Regions from separate parts of the Pseudomonas sp. SDO52101_S400 genome, predicted to be linked through region 4. Evidence: predicted binding sites of a transcription regulator. Region 4 holds the regulator's gene; each other region holds the start of a gene.
The links. The regulator FliA, encoded in region 4, starts transcription of late flagellar genes. The targets are predictions, from matches to a motif close to CTAAAGTTTNNNNNNNNNNNGCCGNTAA.

Region 1 (6,089 bases), on a different contig from region 4:
CTTCGGCAGGCCGGAAATCTGATGCACGCGCAGACTGGACTGCGTCCGGTCGGCCATCAGGATCATCACCCGGCGCATGCCGCTGGCCACCAGTGTGTCGCGGGCGGCGATGGTCAAGTGCATGGCATTGGTGAAGCGACTCGGCTCGGCCAGCAGTTCGGCGCATTGCCGGCGCCACTTGGCCAGGTCTTCGGTATTGGGTGCGGCGGCCGGCAACATGCCGGCGGGCAGGCGGCGGGTGCCCCACGGCCACAGCAGGGAAACCGCCGGGTGCCACAGATCCGGCATCGAATGCCGTCGCGCGCTGTTGGCGGCCTGCTGGTGCAACTGTTGTTGCACTTCGTCCATCGAGATTTGCAGATAGAGGCTGGTCAGGTACTGCCAGCGCTCGCTGTGCGGACTGTCCCAGGCCTGTTGTGCCGACAGCGCCAGGCCGTTGGCCAGCAGCACGGTGTTGGCCGGCTGGTTGAGCCAGTGGCGCAGGGTCGGGTCATCATCGAGGCGATTCTGTTGGCGCAATGGATGATCCACATCGCGGGCGATGCGCAGGACCTTGACCAGTTCGCGCTGTTCGGTGAGCAGCAATCGATAACCCTGCTGCACCCAGATCGGCAGGCGCCAGACTTCGACCAGCGCTTCACCGATTTTCAGCAGGCGTACGCCGAACAATTGCTTTTCGACGTCGCGGGCCGACTCGCCCTTGTGGATCACCCGGACTTCCCACTCTTCGAGCAGTTTGGGAAAGGTCAGCGCCAACGGCCACAGCGGCGATAAAAACAGCAGACTGCCCCAATGGATGTCTTGCCACAGCCGCGCCAGGCGACTGGCAAAAAAGCCGTTGGCCTGTTGCGTGGCGTGCTGGCTGATCATCTGCAACTGGCGCAAGGCCTGGGGGATTTGCGCCTGCGGCTCGGCAGGCAGACGTGCCAGCAGTTCTTCGGTGCGGGCGAGGCCGAGGCGATTGATCGCGACCTCGAGGTTCTCCGCAGGCGTGGTCATGCTGCCCTGAGTGTGGCGGTTGGCTTCACGAATGATGCTCAGCGCTAGCGCCGGGCTGTCCTGCATCAGGTCGGCAATGTCGCGCATTGAGCTGCGATTGTCGCGGATGGCACGGCAGACACGATCGTGGGCTTCTTGCGGCACCGGCAGGCGCACGCTGTCGAGCAGCTTCACCCAGCCGTCGAGTGTGGTGGGTTTTACGTGTGGGACGTTCGTTTCATTAGCCATGTCTGGACGAGATCTTCACTGACTGTAGACGCGCCCGGCATGGGCTAAATTGGCTTTTCGCCTGAACTGGCTATAGTCTGGCGCAGTTTTGCCGATAAGTAGAAGAAGAGATTTTTTAACTTCCGAATATGACCTTGAACCCGACTTAAATAAGTACTTTCTACCTATGGCTAAAATTATCGGCATCATCGTCGTATTCGCGAGCGTGCTCGGCGGATACGTGCTCTCCCACGGCAAGATTGCCGCACTGATCCAGCCCTTCGAGGTGATGATCATCGGCGGTGCGGCACTCGGAGCATTCCTCCAGGCCAACCCCGGTTACATGACGATGCACGTGCTCAAGAAATCCCTGAGCATGTTCAGCTCGCGTTTCAGCCACACGTTCTATCTGGAAGTGCTGGGCCTGATCTACGAGATCCTCAACAAGAGCCGCCGCGAAGGCATGATGGCCATCGAGGGCGACATCGAAGATGCCGCTGCGAGCCCGATCTTCGCCAAGTACCCGGCAGTGCTGAAAGACGAACGCATGACCGCGTTCATCTGTGATTACCTGCGCATCATGTCCTCCGGCAACATGGCTCCTCACGAACTGGAAGGTCTGTTCGACATGGAGCTGTACAGCCTCAAGGAAGACCTCGAGCATCCGTCTCACGCGGTGAACGGCATCGCCGACGCCATGCCGGGTTTCGGTATCGTCGCGGCGGTACTGGGTATCGTGGTGACCATGGCCTCGCTGGGTGAAGGCGATCAGAAGTCCATCGGTCTGCACGTCGGTGCGGCACTTGTGGGTACCTTCTTCGGTATTCTCGCGGCCTACGGTTTCTTCGGCCCGCTGGCACACTCCCTGGCGCACGATGCCAAGGAAGAGCTGAACGTTTACGAAGCTATCAAGGCTTCGCTGGTGGCTTCGGCGTCCGGCATGCCGCCGTCGCTGGCTGTCGAGTTCGGTCGCAAGGTTCTGTACCCGGCTCACCGTCCAAGCTTTGCCGAGCTGGAACAAGCCGTTCGCGGTCGTTAAGTCATGGAAAATAACCAGCCGATAATCATCAAGCGCGTCAAGCGCATCGCCGGCGGGCATCACGGCGGGGCGTGGAAGATTGCCTTCGCCGACTTCGCGACGGCGATGATGGCGTTCTTCCTGGTGTTGTGGCTGTTGTCCACCGCGACCCCGGAACAGAAGATCGCCATCGCCGGTTACTTCAAGGACCCGGTCGGTTTCTCCGAGAGCGGCACGCCGTACATCATCGATCTGGGCGGTACGCCGACCCTCGCACCGGAAAACACCCTCAACCCCGAAGTGAAGTCGCAGCCGCAACCGGACAAGGTCACGGTCGACACCGAGCAGGTTGAAGGCATGGCCGAGCAGGTCGAGAAGGAACGTCTGGAACTGTTGCTGCAAGAACTGCAGAACAAGGTCGACGAGAACCCGCAGCTGCAGAAATTCAAGGATCAGATCCTGTTCGAGATCACGCCGAACGGCTTGCGCATCCAGATCATGGACGCCGAGAACCGGCCGATGTTCGACTCCGGCTCTGCACGCCTGAAGCCGTACTTCGAAGACATCCTGCTGGCCATGGCCGACACCATCAAAGCGGTGCCGAACAAGATCAGCATCAGCGGCCACACCGATGCCAAGCCGTACACCGGCACCGGTGACTTCGGTAACTGGGAACTCTCGGCCAACCGTGCCAACGCCGCCCGGCGTGCACTGGTGGCGGGCAGCTATCCGGACGGGCAAGTGGCGCGGGTGGTGGGTTACGCCTCGTCGGCACTGTTCGACAAGGAGAACCCGTTCAACCCGGTCAACCGCCGCATCGACATCGTGGTGCTGACCAAGAAGGCCCAGGCCGCCATCGAAGGTTCGCAAGGCGCTGAACCTGCGAAACCGGCCGAAGGGCAGAACGGCGCGGATCCGGCCAAACCGGTCGACCCGAACGCCTTGCCGGCGGATCAGCAGCCAGTGCCTGCGCACGAACTGCGCGAGCGGCTGAACCTGTTTGACGACGCGGCACCGAAGCCGGCCGCGCCAGGTAGTGCGGCGCCATCCCCGGCGCCCGCTGCACCCACACCTGCACCGGCCCCCGCGCCGAAGCAGTGATCCATAAAAAAGCCGCGAGATGATCGCGGCTTTTTTGTGCCCTGTGCGACGACTGGGCACACTTTTGATCAGCCTCTCACGGATAATCCCCTATCAGCTTGCACACGGGTGTTTTGCTCTAAATGGCCAGCAATGAATACAAATCCTTCTGAACCACAAGGAGTCGTGACGATGGAAAATCAGACAATCTTTTTGCTGCAGCAGCAATTTGACGAATTAGCGCAACGGGTACCTGGCGAGGGTATCGAGTTCTGGTTCGCTCGCGAACTGCAGGAGCCTTTTGGTTATGCACGTTGGGAAAACTTTCTCACCGTTCTCCAGCGAGCAATAGCCTCGTGTGAAGCCACAGGCGTGGATGCTCTCGATCATTTTCGTGGCGTTACGAAAATGATCGAGATTGGCAAAGGTGGGCAACGAGCTACCGACGATTTCATGCTTACGCGCTATGCCTGTTACTTGATTGCGCAGAATGGCGATCCGCGTAAACAGCCCATTGCCTTTGCTCAGAGCTATTTCGCGCTACAAACGCGCAAGCAAGAGTTGATTGAAGACCGGATGCGCCTGCAGGCCCGCTTTGATGCTCGTGATCGCTTGCGCGAGTCGGAAAAAGAACTGTCGCAGAATATTTACGAACGTGGCGTGGATGATGAGGGTTTTGCTCGCATCCGCTCCCGGGGAGACGCAGCACTTTTCGGTGGGAGAACGACTCAAGCGATGAAAGATCGCTACGGCATCATCAAGAGTCGGCCACTTGCTGATTTTCTGCCCACATTGACTATTGCTGCGAAAAATCTTGCCACTGAGATGACCAATCACAATGTGCTTCAGGTTGATTTAAAGGGTGAGTCGGCCATTGCGAGCGAGCATGTCCAGAACAATTTGAGCGTGCGCGACATGCTGAACCAGCGCGGTATCAAACCCGAGGAACTCCCTGCGGAAGAGGATATTCGCAAGCTTGAACGTCGGGTTAAATCACAGGAAAGGAGCATCGCCAAGCAGGCGCCTAAGCTACCGGCTGACTGATTTTCAGGTGTTCGGTGGAATGACCGAATCGACAAACAAAAGCCGCAGTCACCTGCGGCTTTTGTTTGCTGGGCGTTCTCAAAGTCAGCGTTGCTGACGATGTTTTTCAGTAACCGTTTTCCGGCAGACTGGCGATGATCGAGCGGTAGCTGTTCATCCGCTGCTGTTGCACGCGGCCATCTTCCAGCGCCTTGAGCAGTGCGCATCCCGGTTCGCGGTCGTGCTTGCAGTCGCGGAAGCGGCAGGTGCCGAGCAGGTCATCGAACTCGATGAAACCGGCTTCGACGTCGGCGCGGCTGACGTGTCCCAGACCGAACTCGCGGATACCCGGGGAATCGATCAGCTCACCGCCACCGGGGAAGTGGAACAGGCGCGCGGTGGTCGTGGTGTGAGTGCCCTGGCCGGACAGTTCGGACAGCGGGCCGACGCGGGTTTCCACCTCTGGCAGCAGACTGTTGACCAAGGATGACTTGCCGACACCGGACTGGCCGACGAATACGCTGATGCGCCCGTCGAGCTGCTTCTGCAATTGCTCCATGCCGTTGCCGTGGTGCGCCGACACTTCCAGCACCGGATAACCCAGCGTGCGATAGACCGCCAGCAACGCGTTCAGCGCCGGGGCGTTCTGTTCGTCGATCAGGTCGAACTTGTTCAGCAGCAGCAACGGACGGATGCCGGCGTGCTCGGCCGCGACCAGATAACGGTCGATCAGGTTGGCATGGGGCTCGGGCAGCGGGGCGAAGACAATGACGATCATGTCAACGTTGGCGGCCACCGGTTTGAGCTGGCCACGGCTGTCCGGACGGCACAGCTCGGTGGTGCGCGGCAGTTGCGCGACGATGACGCCGATGCCCTGGTTGCCGGCGCGCCAGACCACTTGATCACCGGTCACCAGCGCAGGCAGGTTGGCCCGCAAGTGGCAGCGGAAGACCTGGCCGGCCAGTTCGCCGTCAACGGCCTCGACCTCGACCTGTACACCGAAGTGGGCGATCACCAGGCCGCGCTGTTCCGGGCCCAGATCGCCACCTTCGAGTGCCTCGACAGCCGAGGACTCGCGTTTGGCGGCGCGGGCGGCGCGCTCGCCCTGAATCTTTTCGATGCGCCAGTTTTGACGACGATTGAGTTGGCGTTTGGCCATGGGTGTTCCGTCTGAAGAATGCAGCGATTAGGTAAAACGGCCGCGAGTTTAGCACGCCCGGGCATCGCCCTAGGCTAAACTGCGCAGCATTGCCTAGGAGCCGAAATATGCAGAACCCGCAGAACCTGATCTGGATCGACCTGGAAATGACCGGTCTGGATCCGGAAAATGACGTCATCATCGAAATGGCCACCATCGTTACCGACAGTGACCTCAATACCTTGGCCGAAGGCCCGGTGATCGCCATCCACCACAGCGACGAAGTGCTCGCTCGCATGGATGAGTGGAACACCCGCACCCACGGCAACTCCGGCCTGACCCAGCGCGTGCGCGACAGCCGCGTGAGCATGGCCGAGGCCGAAGCCGAAACCATCGCCTTCCTCGAGCAGTGGGTGCCGAAGGGCAAGTCGCCGATCTGTGGCAACAGCATCTGCCAGGATCGCCGCTTCCTTTATACCCACATGAAGTCCCTGGAAAGCTATTTCCACTACCGCAACCTCGACGTCTCCACGCTCAAGGAACTGGCCGCGCGCTGGGCGCCGGACGTGCGCGACAGCTTCAAGAAGGGCAGCACTCACCTGGCACTGGATGACATCCGTGAGT
Region 2 (6,089 bases), on a different contig from region 4:
CGGTCAGACCAGGCCATTGCGCTGTGCCAGTTCGATCAGATCCACCAGTGAACGCGCGTTGAGCTTCAACAGCAACCGTGTCTTGTAGGTGCTGACAGTCTTGTTGCTCAGAAACATGCCATCGGCAATTTCCTTGTTGGTCTTGCCCCGTGCCAGCTGCTGCAACACCATCATCTCGCGCCCGGACAGGCGATCGACCATGTCGGCTTCACTGGCATTGCCCAGGCTGGTACGTACGGTGTGCAATGCCTGATTCGGAAAATAACTGTATCCGGACAGTACAGCCTTGATAGCGCTGAGCAGCTCGGTCAGATCCTGTTGTTTGCAAACATATCCTGCCGCTCCCGACTGCATGCAGCGCATGGAAAAATGGCCCGGAGCCTGGGACGTCAACACCAACACCTTCAAAGGCATCGCACTTGTCGTAAGACGCGCAATGACTTCCAGTCCATCAAGTTTCGGTATACCGATATCCAGAATGACAATATCGGGCATCTGGTCGCGAGCCAGTTGTAATGCGTCCACTCCGTTATCCGTTTCTGCAATGACTTCGTAGCCATGACGTTCCATCAGCATACGCACCGCAAGACGAATGACGGGGTGATCATCCACGATCAGCACTTTATTCATGGGCAAGTCCAGTTTCGCTGTTCGAATTTTTAGAACCGGCACAATAACGTAGTCATTTCATCCATGGCATAGCGAAGTTCCGTTGCACCAGTAGCGAGAGACACTTCCTACAGCCAATAAAGATTTCTCCTACAGAAAAGACTCATAAATGTAGAGACTAGACATCCAGCTCGAGTGGTCACTTGAAAATCATTTGACCTGCAACACTGGCTTATCGAGAAGCGAGTCCTGAAAAGAGGAACTCGGCACGACAAAAAACCGAAACAACATACTTATATCCACCCGACCGTTTTTAATATAAATACCAGGTGTCGGGGACAAAAACATCTCCTCCCCCTTACAACAACTCAAGCGACCCAACATGACGAGAAAGATCATACTCATGAGTAAAGAATATGTTAAAGATCAACAAAAAAATCACCAACCCCATCAGTGTCATCGCCATATTCGCGTTCATCTCCGAAACGTCCGCGGCGGTGTCCCTGCCCTTCCTTGACAATGACGAACGGGAAATCTACATCTGGTTCCTGATCAGCTTTCCATTCTATTTATTGTTCCTGTTCTTCATCACCTTGAATTTCAACTACCGATCCCTTTATGCACCTTCGGACTTTGATGACGACAAGAACTTTCTGAAAGCTTTTGAAGATAACAATGTCGATTTGTCCGGAGTACCGACTGACCAACTGATTACTGGAGTTAAAACTGTAAAACTACCGAAACCACTGAGCACGCTGTGTATCATTGACATTCGGGGCATCAGCGCCGAATCAAAAATAAACACACTCCTGGAAAAAATCCCACAACCCGCCAAGCACTCGCTCAGAATATTCCTCATTTTAACGAATGATATGTCAGAGATTTTACCGAAAGAAAACATCGCTAAATCGCTCAAACGAGGAAGGAAAGCCATAGGGACGACGTATTGTATTATTTACGACGTTCACTTGCTGAACATCACTGTATTGGGAAGAGTTTAAATTGAGGCACAGAGACACGAAGTACATTAATGCAATGCACACAGTACAACAGATGAATTCGGGAACGCTGATCTACAACGATCAGGTAAACAGAAAGGTTTTGCAGCATAGCGGTCTTGTCAGAACGACAAGACCGCTATTTCACGTCTGGCCCGAAGGACTCAGAACAGCTTGCGGCCTTTGTTGGCGGCAATACGCATGCGCAGCGCATTGAGCTTGATGAAACCCGCCGCGTCAGCCTGGTTGTAGGCGCCGCCGTCTTCTTCGAAGGTCGCGATGTTGGCGTCGAACAGCGAATCGTCGGACTTGCGGCCGGTCACGATCACGTTGCCCTTGTACAGCTTCAGGCGTACAACGCCGTTCACGTTGACCTGGGAAGCGTCGATCATCTGTTGCAGCATCAGACGCTCAGGGCTCCACCAGTAGCCGGTGTAGATCAGGCTGGCGTACTTCGGCATCAACTCGTCTTTCAAGTGAGCGACTTCGCGGTCCAGAGTGATCGATTCGATGGCGCGGTGAGCACGCAGCATGATGGTGCCGCCCGGGGTTTCGTAGCAACCACGGGACTTCATGCCGACATAACGGTTCTCGACGATGTCGAGACGGCCGATACCGTGTTGACCACCGATCTTGTTCAGGGTCGCCAGTACAGTGGCCGGGGTCATTTCGACGCCGTCCAGCGCAACGATGTCGCCGTTGCGGTAGGTCAGTTCCAGGTATTGCGGGGTGTCAGGAGCCTTCTCCGGGGAGACGGTCCAGCGCCACATGTCTTCTTCGTGCTCGGTCCAGGTGTCTTCCAGCACGCCGCCCTCATAGGAGATGTGCAGCAGGTTGGCGTCCATCGAGTACGGGGATTTCTTCTTGCCGTGACGCTCGATCGGGATCGCGTGCTTCTCGGCGTAGTCCATCAGCTTCTCGCGGGACAGCAGGTCCCACTCGCGCCAAGGGGCAATCACTTTCACGCCTGGCTTGAGCGCGTAGGCACCCAGTTCGAAACGTACCTGGTCGTTACCCTTGCCGGTCGCGCCGTGGGAAATGGCATCGGCGCCGGTTTCGTTGGCGATTTCGATCAGACGCTTGGCGATCAGCGGACGTGCGATGGAAGTACCCAGCAGGTACTCGCCTTCGTAAACGGTGTTGGCACGGAACATCGGGAACACGAAGTCACGCACGAATTCTTCGCGCAGGTCGTCGATGTAGATTTCTTTGACGCCCATGGCCTGCGCCTTGGCGCGAGCCGGCTCGACCTCTTCGCCCTGACCCAGGTCAGCAGTGAAGGTCACTACTTCACAGTTATAAGTATCCTGCAGCCACTTGAGGATCACCGAAGTGTCCAGGCCGCCGGAATACGCCAGAACGACCTTGTTTACGTCCGCCATGCCATCACTCCACGGGGTTCTACGGAAAGCCGATGAGTCTACCGCTCAAACGCGATAATTTACAGAGGCGCGACAGCTTAAGACGACAAAGCGACAGAATCTGTCGAGAGGGCGACGATGACCGACAGGTCAGGAAGTCGCTGCGGCGTTGGCCGGTGTGCTGGCCTGAGGCGCAGGAGCGGTGGTCGGTGCAACCCGCGCAAGGTGCACATTGACCCGACGGTTCTTCGCCCGGTTGGCAGCACTGGTGTTCGGCACCAACGGGTAACGCTCACCATGGAAGCGCACGGTGATCTGCGATTCCTGGATGCCGTTGGCCTTGAAGAAGTCGACCACCGCCAATGCCCGCCGACGCGACAGCTCACGGTTGGTCAGGCGATTGCCGCTGTTGTCGGAGTGGCCATCGAGCTCGATATGATTGACCGTCGGATCGGCCTTCATATATTCGAGCATTACTTGCAGCTTGGCCTTGGCCGCAGCGTCCAGTTCGATGCCTTCGCCGGGGAATCCGATCTGCGATTGTTTGACCTGCTCGAAATTCTGCGGGAGCAGTTTCGCCACACAGGCCTGATAGTCGTTGAAGGCCTTGCTGAACTTGACCGGCAACAGACGCACTTCCGACACACGGCCATCGCCCGATGCATGGCGAACCACGGGGCTGCGTCCGTCCATCAGGCCGCTGATCAGTTGTCCGGCCTGCGCCTGAGAGCTGTTGAACAGGATATTGCCACTGCCGATCCTGACCGTGCCCAGGTTGATATCGCCACGGCCTGGCTGCCAAGGCGCCGCAGCCGCCATCAAGGTCGCCGAACCACCGCCGAGCATGGCGTTGTAGGCGTTCAGACGGAATGTCGCCTGCTCCCCGGCCTTGCGCACGAACTGGCCCGAGCCGAAATCGGTGATCGGCTGCGTCAGGCGGCATTCGAACTTGTCGCCCTCGACCGTCCACTCAATGTTCTCCAGACGGGTCTGGTAGGTCAGCGCCATCGCCGGAAGGCTGGCAAACACACTGAGCAAGGCTAAATAACGCTGGCGCACGGGAGGCTCCATTGGCTTCTACAACAAAAAGACCGATACATACATGTTTACGGCATACCTATGGGATATCGGACGCTCGTCGCAAAACTTGATAGCGAGTGCCTGCAAGAGTCTTTTCCGGTAGCATTCGCCTCAGTTTGACCCGCCTGGAATCCCCTCATGTCCGACCGCCTGACCCTGCTGCGTCCCGACGACTGGCACATTCATCTTCGCGATGGTGCCGTGTTGACCAATACCGTTGCAGATGTTGCGCGCACCTTTGGTCGCGCCATCATCATGCCCAACCTGGTACCTCCGGTGCGCAACGCCGCTGAAGCCGACGGCTATCGCCAGCGGATTCTCGCTGCCCGCCCGGCCGGCAGTCGTTTCGAGCCGTTGATGGTGCTGTACCTCACTGACCGTACCCAACCCGAAGAAATTCGTGAAGCCAAGGCCAGCGGTTTTGTCCACGCGGCCAAGTTGTACCCGGCCGGCGCCACCACCAACTCCGATTCCGGGGTCACCAGCATCGACAAGATTTTCCCGGCGCTGGAAGCCATGGCCGAAGTCGGTATGCCGCTGCTGATCCACGGTGAAGTCACCCGTGGCGACGTCGACGTGTTCGACCGCGAGAAAATCTTCATCGACGAGCACATGCGCCGCGTGGTCGAGCGTTTCCCGACGCTCAAGGTCGTGTTCGAACACATCACCACCGGCGATGCCGTGCAGTTCGTCAACGAGGCATCGGCCAACGTTGGCGCGACCATCACCGCGCATCACCTGCTGTACAACCGCAACCACATGCTGGTGGGCGGGATCCGGCCGCACTTCTACTGCCTGCCGATCCTCAAGCGCAACACTCACCAGGAAGCCCTGCTCGACGCCGCCACCAGCGGCAGCGCGAAGTTCTTCCTCGGCACCGACTCGGCACCGCACGCCCAGCACGCCAAGGAAGCCGCCTGCGGCTGCGCCGGCTGCTACACCGCGTACGCCGCCATCGAGTTGTATGCCGAAGCCTTTGAACAGCGCAATGCGCTGGACAAGCTCGAAGCGTTCGCCAGCCTCAACGGCCCGCGTTTCTATGGCCTGCCGGCGAATACAGATCGCATTACTCTGGTTCGTGAAGAATGGACCGCCCCGACCAGCCTGCCTTTCGGCGAGCTGACCGTTATCCCGCTGCGCGCCGGTGAAAAACTGCGCTGGCGCCTGCTGGAGGAACACGCGTGAGTGAAGACCATTTCGACGACGAACTGGACGGTCAAGGTGGCGGCGGTTCCCGTCACCCGATGGCAGCACGCTTTCGCGGCTACCTGCCGGTTGTCGTCGACGTAGAGACCGGTGGTTTCAACTCGGCCACCGACGCACTGCTGGAGATTGCCGCGACCACCATCGCCATGGATGAAAAAGGTTTCGTCTACCCGGACCACACCTACTTCTTCCGTGTCGAGCCGTTCGAAGGCGCCAACATCGAAGCGGCTGCGCTGGAGTTCACCGGAATCAAACTCGATCACCCGTTGCGCATGGCGGTCAGCGAAGAGACGGCCCTGACCGATATCTTCCGTGGCGTGCGCAAGGCCTTGAAGGCCAACGGTTGCAAGCGGGCGATCCTGGTCGGCCACAACAGCAGCTTCGACCTGGGCTTCCTCAATGCTGCCGTCGCGCGGCTGGACATGAAGCGCAATCCGTTCCACCCGTTCTCAAGCTTCGACACTGCGACCCTCGCGGGTCTGGCCTACGGTCAAACCGTATTGGCCAAGGCCTGTCAGGCAGCAGACATCGACTTCGATGGCCGTGAAGCGCACTCCGCGCGTTACGACACCGAGAAGACGGCCGAGCTGTTCTGCGGCATCGTCAACCGCTGGAAACAGATGGGCGGCTGGGAAGACTTCGACGACTGATGGTCGCCGGATTAAATCCCGCGCATGAAAAAACCGGCTCAAGAGCCGGTTTTTTTGTACCTCGACGTTGCGCCTTACAGGGCAGCAGCGTTCTCGGTCAGGTAAGCCGCAACGCCTTCTGGCGAAGCGTTCATGCCCTTGTCGCCTTTTTTCCAGTTGGCAGGGCAGACTTCGCCGTGCTCTTC
Region 3 (6,089 bases), on a different contig from region 4:
TTCAACCGAGCCAGCCCAGGGTGAGCATCGCCAGCACCCCATACCGGGCGCCCTTGGCCAGGGTGACGATCAGCAGAAAGCGCCCGAGCGGTTCACGCATCACACCGGCGATCAACGTCAGGGGATCACCGATGATCGGCAGCCAACTGAGCAGCAGCGACCAGTGACCATAACGCTGATAGTGAGCACGGGCGCGAGCCATGTGCTTCGGGCTGACCGGAAACCAGCGCCGATCCTGAAACCGCTCCAGTCCTCGCCCCAGCCACCAATTGACCAGCGAGCCAAGGACATTGCCCAGCGTCGCCACCGCCAGCAATCCCCAAAGCCAATAGCGATCGCTGACCAGCAGCCCGACCAGCACGGCTTCCGATTGCAACGGCAACAAGGTTGCCGCGCCAAATGCAGCGAAGAACAGCCCGAGATAACCCGCCGCCATCAATGGGCCGGGTAGTCCGCCACCACCACATCGGCACCGTCCTTCTTGAGGCCGATGACCTGATAGGCATCGCTCATGCCGTCCATCTCCATGCCCGGCGAGCCCATCGGCATCCCCGGAGCGGCCACACCCAGCAGGTCGTCGCGCTTGCTCAGGGCCAGCACCTGTTCTGCGGGGACGTGTCCTTCGACGAATTTGCCGTTGATGATTGCGGTGTGGCAGGACGCCAGGCGCGGCGGTACGCCGTGTTGTTGCTTGAAGCTGCTCATGTCGGCTTCGACGTGGTCTTCGACCTTGAAGCCATTGGCTTCCAGGTGGCTGATCCACTTTTTGCAGCAGCCGCAGTTGGCGTCGCGGTGAACTTCGATTGGTATGAGGTCGGCGGCTTGCGCCAGGGAGGAAATGAACAGCGCGCTCAGGGCGGCCAGACGCAGATGGTTTCGCATGGAGGGCTCTCGGCTTGAGTGACGGTCAAAAAAGAACGCATTTTGACCGGATTTTCCTGCCCGGCATCAACGGAGTGTTTCCAAGTGATACAAGGCAGGCTGCCAGCATGATCGTAGATCAAGGCTGACAGCCCGCTGAGCGAGAGATGACAGATCTGTCAGGAAACCGGGGATCAGCGCACCTTGAACCGGCCCATGATTGCGCTGACCCGGCTGTTGGCTTCCAGCAGTTGTCGGGTGTTGACCTCGCTGGCCTGACCGCTTTGTACCAGTTCATCGACCATGTGGCGGATCTGCACCATGCTGCGGTTGATCTCTTCGGTGACGGCGCTCTGCTGTTCGGCGGCGGTGGCAATTTGCGTGCTGAGGCTGTTGATGTGGCTGACCGAACCGGCCATCTCGTCCAGCCCGCTGTTGACCCGCGCCGTGGCGTCGGCGGCGGACTGGCAACTGGCCTGGGTGTTTTCCATGGCGCTGACAGACGAGCTCACGCCTTGGGTCAGGCGGGTCAACATTTCGTTGATTTCCGAGGTGCTGGCCTGGGTACGGGCGGCGAGGGCGCGGACTTCGTCGGCCACTACCGCAAAGCCGCGGCCCTGTTCACCGGCGCGGGCCGCTTCGATGGCGGCGTTCAGCGCCAGCAGGTTGGTCTGGCCGGCAATAGCGCCAATCACACCGAGGATTTCGGTGATGCGCTGTGCGTCCTGTTGCATGCTTTCGACTTTGTGCGTGGCGCTGGCCACTTCGTCGATCAGCGCGACGACGCTGCTTGAGGCTTCGCCCACCACGACCCGCGAGCGATCGGCATTTTCGTTGGCGCGCTGGGTGAAGGCTGCAGTTTCAGCGGCATTCTGGGCGACGCTTTCAGCGGTCGAACTCATCTCGTTGATGGCGGTGACGGTCTGATCGGTTTCCGAAGCGTGGCGCAGCAGGATCTGGCTGGTGTGCTGCGACGTGCGTTGCAGGTTGTCGAGGCTCGAGGCCATGGCGCCGGTGGCCTGAGTGACTTCGCCGATCATGTTTTGCAGGTAGGCGATGAAGGTGTTGACCGAGTGACCGATCGCACCGAGTTCGTCTTCGGCACGGATGGTGATGCGTCGGGTCAGGTCGGCATCGCCGCTGGACAGCAGATCGATGTTGGCTTTCAGGGCCTTCATGCGCTGGATCAATTGGCGGATCGCATAGACCTGCCACAGCACCAGCAGGATCACCAGCGGGATCTGCAACAGGCTCAGGGTGCTGAGCACGTCATCGCGCTGAGCCGTGATCAACTTGGTCGGCAGGGCGGTGGCGAGGAACCAGGGCGTGCCTTCGATCGGCCGCATGAAGAAAGTGCTGGCTTCACCGTTGTTGTCGAACTCGACGCGCTGGGCCTGATCACGTTGCTGCAAGCCAGCCTTTACCTGACTCGCGAAAGGTGAACTGCCAGCCAGGTCGCTGATGTTTTTCAGCACGATCGGGCCATTGATGCGCGAGCTGTTGCTGATGATTTTGCCGTCGGCCTCGACGATCAGCATTTCGGCACTGAGGTCTTTTTCCTTGCGCGCCACCAGGTCGTTGAAGAAGCCCAGCGTCACGTCGATGGTAGATACACCCCAGGTCGTGCCGTTCTTCTGAATGGCCATGGCGCAGTTGGTGCGTGGCTCGGCGCTGGCATCGTCTTTATAGGCGGCGGCCCAGGCGCATTGGCCGCGCGGTGTCTGCAGGCCGCCCTTGTACCAGCTCTGGTCGTAATAGTTGGGCGCTGCGTCGCTGTTCCAGAAGGTGTTCACGGCCAGTTTGCCGGAGCCGTCGCGGTGCCAGAAGGTGCTGAACTTGTTGCGTCCCGCCTCACGCTGACCGGGCAGTGGCCAGATACCACCGCCAAATACTTTCAATTCACCGTACTGGTCCACCAGCCCCGGCAGCACCGTATCGATGGCGGCACTGTCGAGCAGCGGGATGGTCTGGGTGATGCTGCGTTGCTGCGATTGAACCTTGTTCAGTTCGCCCTGGATCTGCTCGGCGACCTCGGCAATGCGGTTGAGCACCACCTGCTCTTCGGTATGACGCAGTTTCGGCGCGACCAACTGGCTGATGCCTACCACGGTCAGGACCGACAGCAACAGGATAAATAGAACCAGAAACAGCGTGTAGCGAGCCTGAATGGTACGGAATGCGGGCATGGAGACCGGTCCTTGAGCAGCGTTTCTTATTAGGGGCGAGGAGTAAAACAGTAGGGGTATCCCTTACGTATCGTCGCGGCGCGAGGAAGCTTTAGGTACTCACGTGCTAAAAAGTTTTGAAACGCTGACCGGCAAGTAACAGATCCGACACATGCAAACTAACCAGCCCGTTCGTTAGAGTAAAAAGCCGATTTTCGCCGGACTGGCCAAGCGGCTCTGGCTCAATATCTGCGGGGCTTGCAGTGCTTTGTATCGAGAATGTACAAAATTTGTAAAAAAGTGAAAAACAGATTGGTGACATCAGTTTGCCGGCCGATACTCCGGGCAACTCAAGACGTTCCACAAGGATATTTTCATGTTCTTTTCGCAAGGAGCACGCTCATGACCGTTGGTTATACCGGCGCGTGGCAGCCCAAGGCAGGTTTGCTGGTTCGAGATGCAGGGAGCGCGGGCAAACCGGTTTCTCAAAGCGTGAAGGTCAAGCAGATGCTGGCCCTGGTCGGCAACGACCCCACCGTTCTCAACACGGCGGAAATGGACAAGCAGCGTTTGCACAAGAACATCAAGGGGTTCGATCCGGAAAACGTCACTCCCAAGCAATTGGGCAAACTGACTGACTTCCTGCGCAGCCGGGGCCTCATTTCCGAAGTGACCTCGATGACGCTGCTCAATGCCGGTGACAAGTTCGATCGTTTCGGCATTCAGAAAGACCCGGATGCCAAGTTCAATGCGCTGGAATATTTCGCCACGCAACTGGACACCATCAACAACAACAGCCTCAAGGGCAACAAGTACGCCAATACGTTGATCCCGGAGTACAAGAAAGCCATTTATGTGCTGCAGAGCCTGAAAACCTACGGACAGGGCGGTGAACGTCCGCCTCCGACCGACAAAGGCGTCAGCGCCAAGGCTTGATCGCGTAAAACCAGGCCCTCCGATGCGCAGGGCCTGGGCATTCTTGCGTTACACGGACGATGATGGCTTGGCAATGAGCGATTGCAGGTCGTCATGCAGCCGCTGCATCTGCGGGCAAATCAGCGTCAACGCCGGTGGCCTGGCGCCACGATGAAACAACGCCAGCCAGCCAGCTCCTCTCTCATCCGGCACCACCCCGGTGAACACGAATCCCGCCGTCGTCAGCAAGTGAAAAGCGCTTGCGAATTCCTTTGCCAGCCTGAGCCTGACTGAAATGAGCCAATGCGCCGGCAGTTCCTGCAACTGCTTGAGCAAGCCGCCATCGATCTCTTTGAAAATGCCTTCATACCGGTTCAATTGTTGTTCCAGCTGCACCGGTTCGCCCACCCAGGGCGCGGCCTTGTCCTGTGTTCCGAACACGCTGCACATCTGCCTCATGAAATCCCGGCAGCTTTCGGGCCACGCCTGGGTCGGGAGCGGACGTCGGTTATCGTCGACAGGCGTGTAACCGATGACCAGCGATTCCCGCGCCGAGGCATTAAATGGAGACGGGACATGGTCGGGCAGCCATCCGACACTCTGAAAGCCGAGACTGGCTGCCATGCGCTGTGTGTAAGGATGGCCGGTGACCTGTTTGATCGTCACGCCCCGGTATCCCAGGGCTTGCGCATGAATCAACAGCTGCCGTCCCAGGCGGGTGGCAATGTTCTGACCTCGGGTTTCAGGGTCAACCACGCTCAACGCCAGCTCGGCGATGTGCGATCCCTTGGCACGAATCAAGGTCGCGTGTCCCAGCATTTGATCTTCGGCGACGGCGACCAGAGAGTGCCAGCGCCCCAGCGCATGGTTGCGATCAATCATGCAGGGCAGATAGACGTGAGGCTGGGCGTAAAGATCGCCGTAGGTTTTTCGGAACAGGTTGCTCACGGCCACAGCGTCGCTGTTGCGGTAACTGCGCAGGGTAACTGTTTCCATCAGCGGTGTTCCATGGGCGGGCTGTCGTAGACGCGCAGATCCAGTACGCGCTGGCGTTTGCCGGAGCGCGGATGGCGTGACAGGTCCTGAACCGTGCAGCAGTGAATCTCCACGTCCAGCAAGTGATCGGCATTCAGTTGTTTGATCAACGGGTAACGTTCAATCAGCGCGCTGTGCAGTCTTCGGTCTGTGTCTGCGGATTGCACAGCGTCCGGAGCCCATTTCAGGCGCAGGATATCTTTCGTTCCGGCCTGTTCGATCACCAATTGCCAATCGTCACTGCCGGTGAGGCGTCGCACCGTTTCGCCGATTTCATCGGGCAGCAGTGTCAGGATTCCTACCCTGACTCGCTGGCTGTCGGCGCTGCGGCCCATCAACGCGAATTTGCGCCTGGGTGTTCGCTCGAGTTCTCGCCAGCAGGCGCGGTCGCCGACCGGGTAACGAATCAACGGCATCAGTCGCCGGGTGAGATTGGTCATCACCAGACGTCCTGTGCGATCGCATTCCTCGATCACCTCGCCGGTCTGTTCGTCGAGGATTTCCAGCACGCTGTGGCCCTTCGCCATCCGGTGTTCACCCAAGGCGCAGTCGCGATGACTGGTGCCTATGAGGCCAGCGTCGACACTGGCGTACCCCATGGAGGTGACGCGTACATTGGGGAATACCCGGCCGAGCAGTTGCAACTGCGCCGGGAACAGGCTTTCACCGCCATAGAGCAGACATTCGATGCACTCCAGCCGCCGCCCCTGGCGTTCCAGCCACGCGGCGAAGGTCAACATGTGCGCCGGTAAACCGGCCAGTACATTGATCCGATGACGAGAAATCGTATCCGCCAGCACGGTGGAGTCGACGTGGCCGGTGAAAGGGAATTCCACGACGCCCGGCTCGACATGCGCCAAGGCATCGTGAGTGAAGATGAAACTGGCATACAGGTCGCCGGCAAAGAACAGGTTGGCGACCCGATCGCCCTTGTTCAGTTGCCCGGTGAGGCTGCGACCGAAATCCTCCACCAGCGTTTGCCATTCCCGCCGCTCGAAGACCGACAGTTTGCCATCGCTGGTGGTCCCTCCGGTTTTGAACACCAGTGCGTTGCCCAGGCTTGCGGTCAATACCGGCCAGCGGTCAAGGTCCTGGCTGCCTTTCCAGTAGTGC
Region 4 (6,089 bases):
AGTCAGCGCGCCCAGGCGCAATCGCTCGGTTACACCGTGGTGGACGCCAGTACCGTGGTCGCCACGCACTTGAACCAGATTCTGTACAAGCACTCCAGTGAGCTGATCGGGCACGAAGAAGTGCAGCAACTCATGCAATTGCTGGCCAAGAGCTCGCCAAAACTGGCCGAAGAGCTGGTTCCGGGTGTGGTGTCGCTGTCGCAACTGCTCAAGGTGCTGCAAGCGTTGCTGGCCGAACACGTGCCGGTGCGCGACATCCGCAGCATTGCCGAAGCCATCGCCAACAACGCCGCCAAGAGTCAAGATACCGCCGCGCTGGTGGCTGCCGTGCGCGTTGGCGTATCCCGTGCAATCGTCCAAAGCATTGTAGGGACTGAGTCCGAGCTGCCAGTTATCACTCTGGAGCCAAGGTTGGAACAAATATTGCTCAATAGTCTGCAGAAGGCAGGACAAGGCTCGGAAGAGGGCGTTCTGCTGGAACCAAGCATGGCCGAGAAGCTGCAGCGTTCGCTCATCGAAGCGGCGCAGCGTCAGGAAATGCAAGGTCAGCCGGTGATCCTGTTGGTAGCAGGCCCGGTTCGCGCGATGCTCTCGCGCTTTGGCCGCCTGGCAGTCCCTGGACTGCATGTGCTGGCCTACCAGGAAATTCCGGACAACAAGCAAGTGACCATCGTTGCGACAGTAGGGCCCAACGGCTGAGGTAGTGGTTTATGCAAGTTAAGCGTTTTTTCGCCGCCGATATGCGTCAGGCCATGAAGCTGGTTCGTGATGAGCTGGGCGCTGATGCCGCCATCATTGGCAACCGCCGCATTGCCGGCGGCGTCGAGCTGACGGCGGCGCTGGATTACAAACTCTCGGCGCTGGCGCCGCGGGTTCCGAACATGGAACTCGAAGACGAGTTGCGCAAGACCCAGTCGCGCATCGTCACCGCCCAGGCCGAACTGAGCATGCGCGGCGAAGCCGACGGCAGCACCAATCGCCAGTTGTTCTCCGGTCTGCCATTGACCGCCGGCCTGCCGCTGACGGCTGCCGAGCCTCTGACCGAGCCGACCTACGCCGCGCCGGCCCGTCCGGCACCTGCGCCTGCTCCGGTGTCCGCCGGCGTCGATCCGCGTGCGCTGGATTCGATGCGTTTCGAACTCAACAGCCTGCGCGAGCTGATGGAAGTGCAGCTCGGCACTCTGGCCTGGAATCAGCTGCAAGGCAGCCGTCCGGCCCAGGCCAATCTGTATCGTCGTCTGCAACGCATCGGCTTGTCCGGCCCGTTGTCCCGCGACCTGCTGGCGCTGACCAGCGATATCGAAGAACCTCGTCAGGCCTGGCGCATGTTGCTCGCGCACCTGGCACGGATGATCGCCACGCCGGAAGTCGAGCCGCTGGAAGAGGGCGGGATCATTGCCATGGTCGGCCCGGCCGGCATGGGCAAGACCACCACTTTGGCCAAGCTCGCGGCCCGTTACGTGCTCAAGTACGGCGCGCAGAACATTGCGCTGGTGAGCATGGACAGCTTCCGCATCGGTGCTCAGGAACAGTTGAAAACCCTGGGCCGGATCCTCAATGTGTCGGTAACCCACGTCGACCCGGGCCAGTCCCTGGTGCAGGCGCTGGATCCACTGCTGCGCAAGCGCGTGGTGCTGATCGATACCGCCGGCCTGCAGGCCAGCGATCCGGCACTGCGTATGCAGCTGGAAAGTCTGGCCAGTCGTGGCATTCGGTCAAAAAATTATCTGGTGCTCGCAACCACCAGCCAGAAACAGGTTCTAACCGCCGCTTATCACAGTTACAAGCGTTGCGGGCTCGCCGGGTGCATCCTGACTAAACTGGATGAGACGGCCAGCCTCGGCGAAGTGCTGAGCCTGGCAATCAGTCATGAACTGCCGGTCGCCTACCTGACCGACGGCCCTCGGATTCCGGATGATCTGCATCTGCCGCGCCGTCATCAGTTGGTCAGCCGCGCCGTCAGCGTGCAAATGCAGGAAGAACCCAGCGAAGAAGCCATGGCTGACATGTTCGCTGATATCTACCACAGTCCGACCAAGCAGGTTGGCTGAGGTAATGAACAGTTTTTGTACCTACATCGATGGTCTGCCATGCATTGTTCCGGTTGTGAACGCGCAGCCAGTAATGTGGCCTCCGTCTATGCAAGACAAGGTAAAGAAATAACATGGGCAGCATGCATCCCGTACAGGTGATCGCGGTGACCGGCGGCAAAGGTGGCGTCGGCAAGACTAACGTGTCAGTGAACTTGTCCCTGGCGCTGGCAGAGCTTGGCCGTCGGGTCATGCTGCTGGACGCCGACCTGGGTCTGGCGAACGTCGACGTTCTGCTGGGCCTCACTCCCAAACGCACCCTGGCCGATGTGATCGAGGGCCGCTGCGAACTGCGCGACGTGCTGTTGCAAGGTCCCGGCGGGATCCGCATCGTGCCGGCCGCTTCCGGCACCCAGAGCATGGTTCACCTGAGCCCGGCCCAGCATGCCGGTCTGATTCAGGCATTCAGCGACATCGGCGACAATCTCGATGTGCTGGTGATCGACACCGCTGCGGGTATTGGTGACTCGGTAGTCAGTTTCGTTCGCGCTGCGCAAGAAGTGTTGCTGGTGGTCTGCGACGAGCCGACCTCGATCACCGACGCCTACGCGCTGATCAAACTGCTCAACCGCGATTACGGCATGAACCGCTTCCGCGTCCTGGCCAACATGGCCCAGAGCCCGCAGGAAGGTCGCAATCTGTTCGCCAAGTTGACCAAGGTCACGGATCGCTTCCTCGACGTCGCCCTACAATACGTCGGTGCGGTGCCCTACGACGAAAGCGTGCGCAAGGCGGTGCAGAAGCAGCGTGCGGTCTATGAAGCCTTCCCGCGTTCCAAGTGCGCGCTGGCGTTCAAGGCGATCGCGCAGAAGGTCGACACCTGGCCGCTGCCCGCCAACCCGCGTGGTCACCTCGAATTTTTCGTCGAGCGCCTCGTGCAGCAAACGGCAGGACCTGTGCTATGACCGCCAGCGGTATGAATTTCTACAAGAAGTCGGCACGTGACGCGCAGTACGAGCTGATCGAGCGTTACGCGCCACTGGTCAAACGCATCGCCTATCACTTGCTGGCGCGATTGCCGGCCAGTGTGCAGGTCGAAGATCTGATTCAGGCCGGGATGATCGGCCTGTTGGAAGTCTCGACCAAATACGACGCCAGCAAAGGCGCCAGTTTCGAAACGTACGCGGGCATCCGGATCCGCGGCGCCATGCTCGATGAAGTACGCAAGGGGGACTGGGCACCGCGCTCGGTTCACCGCAACACCCGTATGGTCAGCGACGCGATTCGCTCGATTGAAGCTAAAACCGGCCGTGACGCTAAAGATCACGAGGTTGCGGCCGAACTCCAATTGAGTCTCGACGATTACTACGGGATTTTGAACGACACCCTGGGCAGCCGACTGTTCAGTTTCGACGACCTGCTGCAGGACGGCGAACACGAAGGGCTGCACGAGGATGGCGCCAGTGCTCATCTTGAGCCGTCGCGCGATCTGGAAGATGAGCGCTTCCAGGCTGCGTTGGCGGACGCGATTGCCAATTTGCCGGAGCGTGAGCGACTGGTGTTGGCGCTGTACTACGACGAAGAGCTGAACCTCAAGGAAATCGGTGAAGTCCTTGGCGTCAGTGAATCGCGGGTCAGCCAGTTACACAGCCAGTGCGCGGCCCGCTTGCGGGGGCGTTTGGGGGAGTGGCGAGCGCGCTGAAGGCAGTGTGGGGACGCTGCGAACGAGGCTGGTGCGGTGGTGAACGGCACCGGTCTTGCTCTGTTGTGCTCCAGACAGTCATCGAGTGCTACGCCGGATTGATTGAAATGGCGCGTCCAGGTGCTGGGCGCGTTTAAGACTGCTTGGAGGTCGAATTGAACAAAGACATGAAAATCCTCATCGTTGATGACTTCTCAACGATGCGGCGGATCATCAAGAACCTGTTGCGTGACCTTGGGTTCACCAACACCGTTGAAGCTGACGATGGCACCACCGCCATTCCGGTGCTCAACAGCGGCAGCATCGACTTTCTGGTGACCGACTGGAACATGCCTGGCATGACCGGTATCGACCTGCTGCGTCACGTGCGCGCCGATGAAAAACTCAAGCACTTGCCAGTGCTGATGGTGACCGCTGAAGCCAAGCGCGAGCAGATCATCGAAGCGGCCCAGGCCGGCGTTAACGGCTACGTGGTCAAACCTTTCACGGCTCAGGCGCTGAAAGAAAAAATCGAGAAGATTTTCGAACGCATCGGCTGATGACGCGCGGGGGAGCTATGGAGCATAACGAATCTTCACAGGGCGACTTCGAGTCGACTCTGAAAAAACACGCGGTCGAACTGGTCGAAAGCCTTGAAAAAGGCAGGTTCGGCGACGCTGTGCAACTGATCCATGAGCTCAATCAGACCCGTGACCGTGGCCTGTACCAGGAAGTGGGCAAGCTCACGCGCGAACTGCACAGTGCAATCGTCAACTTCCAGATCGACCCGCATATGCCGCAGGCCGAGGAAGTGTCGCAGATCACTGATGCGACCGAGCGTCTGGGCTATGTGGTCAAGCTGACTGAAGCGGCGGCCAACCGCACCATGGACCTGGTGGAAAGCGCCACGCCGGTGGTCAATGGTCTGGCTGACGAAGCCCAGGCCTTGAGTGCCGACTGGGGACGCTTCATGCGCCGTGAAGTCGGGGCTGAAGAGTTCCGCGAACTGGCGCGTCGGGTAGACGGTTTTCTGGCACGCAGCAGCGCGGACAACCGCGCGGTGTCGAGCAATCTGAACGACATTCTGCTCGCCCAGGATTACCAGGACCTCACCGGCCAGGTGATCAAGCGCGTGACCCAATTGGTCACCGAAGTCGAAAGCAACCTGCTCAAGCTCGTGCTCATGGCCAGTCAGGTTGACCGCTTTGCGGGCATCGAACATGACCGTGCAGCAATGCTCGCTGAAAAAGATCCACAAAAACATCTCTCGCAGGGTGAAGGTCCGCAGATTCATGCCGATAAACGAGAAGACGTTGTGTCCGGTCAGGACGATGTGGACGATTTGCTATCCAGCCTTGGATTTTGAGTTTTTTTGGGTTTTTAGACCTGTAGGAGCACCCCATTAATGAGCTTCGGCGCCGATGAAGAGATCCTTCAGGATTTCCTGGTTGAGGCCGGCGAGATTCTTGAGCAACTGTCCGAACAACTGGTCGAGCTGGAAAGCCGCCCGGATGACGCAGATCTGCTCAACGCAATTTTTCGCGGTTTCCACACTGTAAAAGGGGGCGCCGGCTTCCTTCAGCTCAATGAGCTGGTGGAGTGCTGTCACATCGCCGAAAACGTGTTCGACATCTTGCGCAAGGGTGAGCGTCGCGTAGATGCAGAACTGATGGACGTGGTGCTTGAAGCGCTGGACGCGGTGAACAGCATGTTCAGCGAAGTCCGCGATCGTAGCCCGATCACCGCCGCCACCCCGGAACTGCTGGCCGCCCTGGCGCGCCTGGCTGAGCCGCAATCGGCGGATGAAGCCCCGGCTTCCCCTGTTGCCGAGATGATCGAAGAACTGGTCGTCGAAGGCGATTCGGGCGATATCACCGATAACGAATTTGAACAGCTGCTGGACTCGCTGAACGCCGTCAAGGCTGAAGCCGAAGCCCCGGCGGCTGCCGCTGCGCCTGCTTCCGATGAAGCAGCCAGTGATGAAATTACCGACGCCGAGTTCGAGTCGCTGCTCGACCAGTTGCACGGCAAGGGCCAGTTCGCGGCCGACGCCGTGGCACCGGCTGCCGCGGCTCCTGCTGCTCCTGCTGCTCCTGCCGCTCCGGCGGCGGGCGACAGTTCGGACATCACCGACGACGAATTCGAAGCCTTGCTCGATCAGTTGCACGGCAAGGGCAACTTTGCCGTCGATGCGCTGGAGTCGGCGATTGCTTCCGTCCCTGCGAATGCTGCCCCGGCAGCGGCTGCGGCCGGTAGCGATTTGATCAGCGACCACGAGTTCGAATCGCTGCTTGACGATCTGCATGGCAAAGGCAAGTTCACTGACGTCGCCACCGGTGCCGTCGTGACTGCCAGCAATGCTTCTGCTGTTGCTGCGC

Region 1: motA (flagellar motor stator protein MotA) is a predicted target of FliA. The motif match lies at 1,298-1,325, and genes of this name have one in related genera.
Region 2: ACW9HX_RS12475 (flagellar protein MotY) is a predicted target of FliA. The motif match lies at 4,093-4,120, and genes of this name have one in related genera.
Region 3: ACW9HX_RS01365 (methyl-accepting chemotaxis protein) is a predicted target of FliA. The motif match lies at 3,115-3,142, and genes of this name have one in related genera.

Annotation. Positions count from the first base shown of each region.
Region 1 covers NZ_JBSVWF010000034.1:4,553-10,641, forward strand. Annotated here, with positions in the region: gene ACW9HX_RS17815 (HDOD domain-containing protein) at 1-1,227, opposite strand, end outside; gene motA (flagellar motor stator protein MotA) at 1,394-2,245, shown strand; gene motB (flagellar motor protein MotB) at 2,249-3,325, shown strand; gene dinD (DNA damage-inducible protein D) at 3,497-4,348, shown strand; gene rsgA (small ribosomal subunit biogenesis GTPase RsgA) at 4,455-5,486, opposite strand; gene orn (oligoribonuclease) at 5,594-6,089, shown strand, end outside.
Region 2 covers NZ_JBSVWF010000020.1:8,435-14,523, forward strand. Annotated here, with positions in the region: gene ACW9HX_RS12460 (response regulator transcription factor) at 4-630, opposite strand; gene ACW9HX_RS12465 (hypothetical protein) at 1,026-1,610, shown strand; gene ACW9HX_RS12470 (argininosuccinate synthase) at 1,772-2,989, opposite strand; gene ACW9HX_RS12475 (flagellar protein MotY) at 3,119-4,027, opposite strand; gene pyrC (dihydroorotase) at 4,187-5,233, shown strand; gene rnt (ribonuclease T) at 5,230-5,904, shown strand; gene ACW9HX_RS12490 (peroxiredoxin) at 5,979-6,089, opposite strand, start outside.
Region 3 covers NZ_JBSVWF010000002.1:138,107-144,195, reverse strand. Annotated here, with positions in the region: gene ACW9HX_RS01375 (YqaA family protein) at 2-436, opposite strand; gene ACW9HX_RS01370 (DUF411 domain-containing protein) at 436-882, opposite strand; gene ACW9HX_RS01365 (methyl-accepting chemotaxis protein) at 1,056-3,047, opposite strand; gene ACW9HX_RS01360 (hypothetical protein) at 3,429-3,962, shown strand; gene ACW9HX_RS01355 (GNAT family N-acetyltransferase) at 4,011-4,937, opposite strand; gene ACW9HX_RS01350 (phenylacetate--CoA ligase family protein) at 4,937-6,089, opposite strand, start outside.
Region 4 covers NZ_JBSVWF010000090.1:3,301-9,389, forward strand. Annotated here, with positions in the region: gene flhA (flagellar biosynthesis protein FlhA) at 1-699, shown strand, start outside; gene flhF (flagellar biosynthesis protein FlhF) at 711-2,051, shown strand; gene fleN (flagellar synthesis regulator FleN) at 2,165-2,995, shown strand; gene fliA (RNA polymerase sigma factor FliA) at 2,992-3,732, shown strand; gene ACW9HX_RS27530 (chemotaxis response regulator CheY) at 3,900-4,271, shown strand; gene ACW9HX_RS27535 (protein phosphatase CheZ) at 4,289-5,077, shown strand; gene ACW9HX_RS27540 (chemotaxis protein CheA) at 5,117-6,089, shown strand, end outside.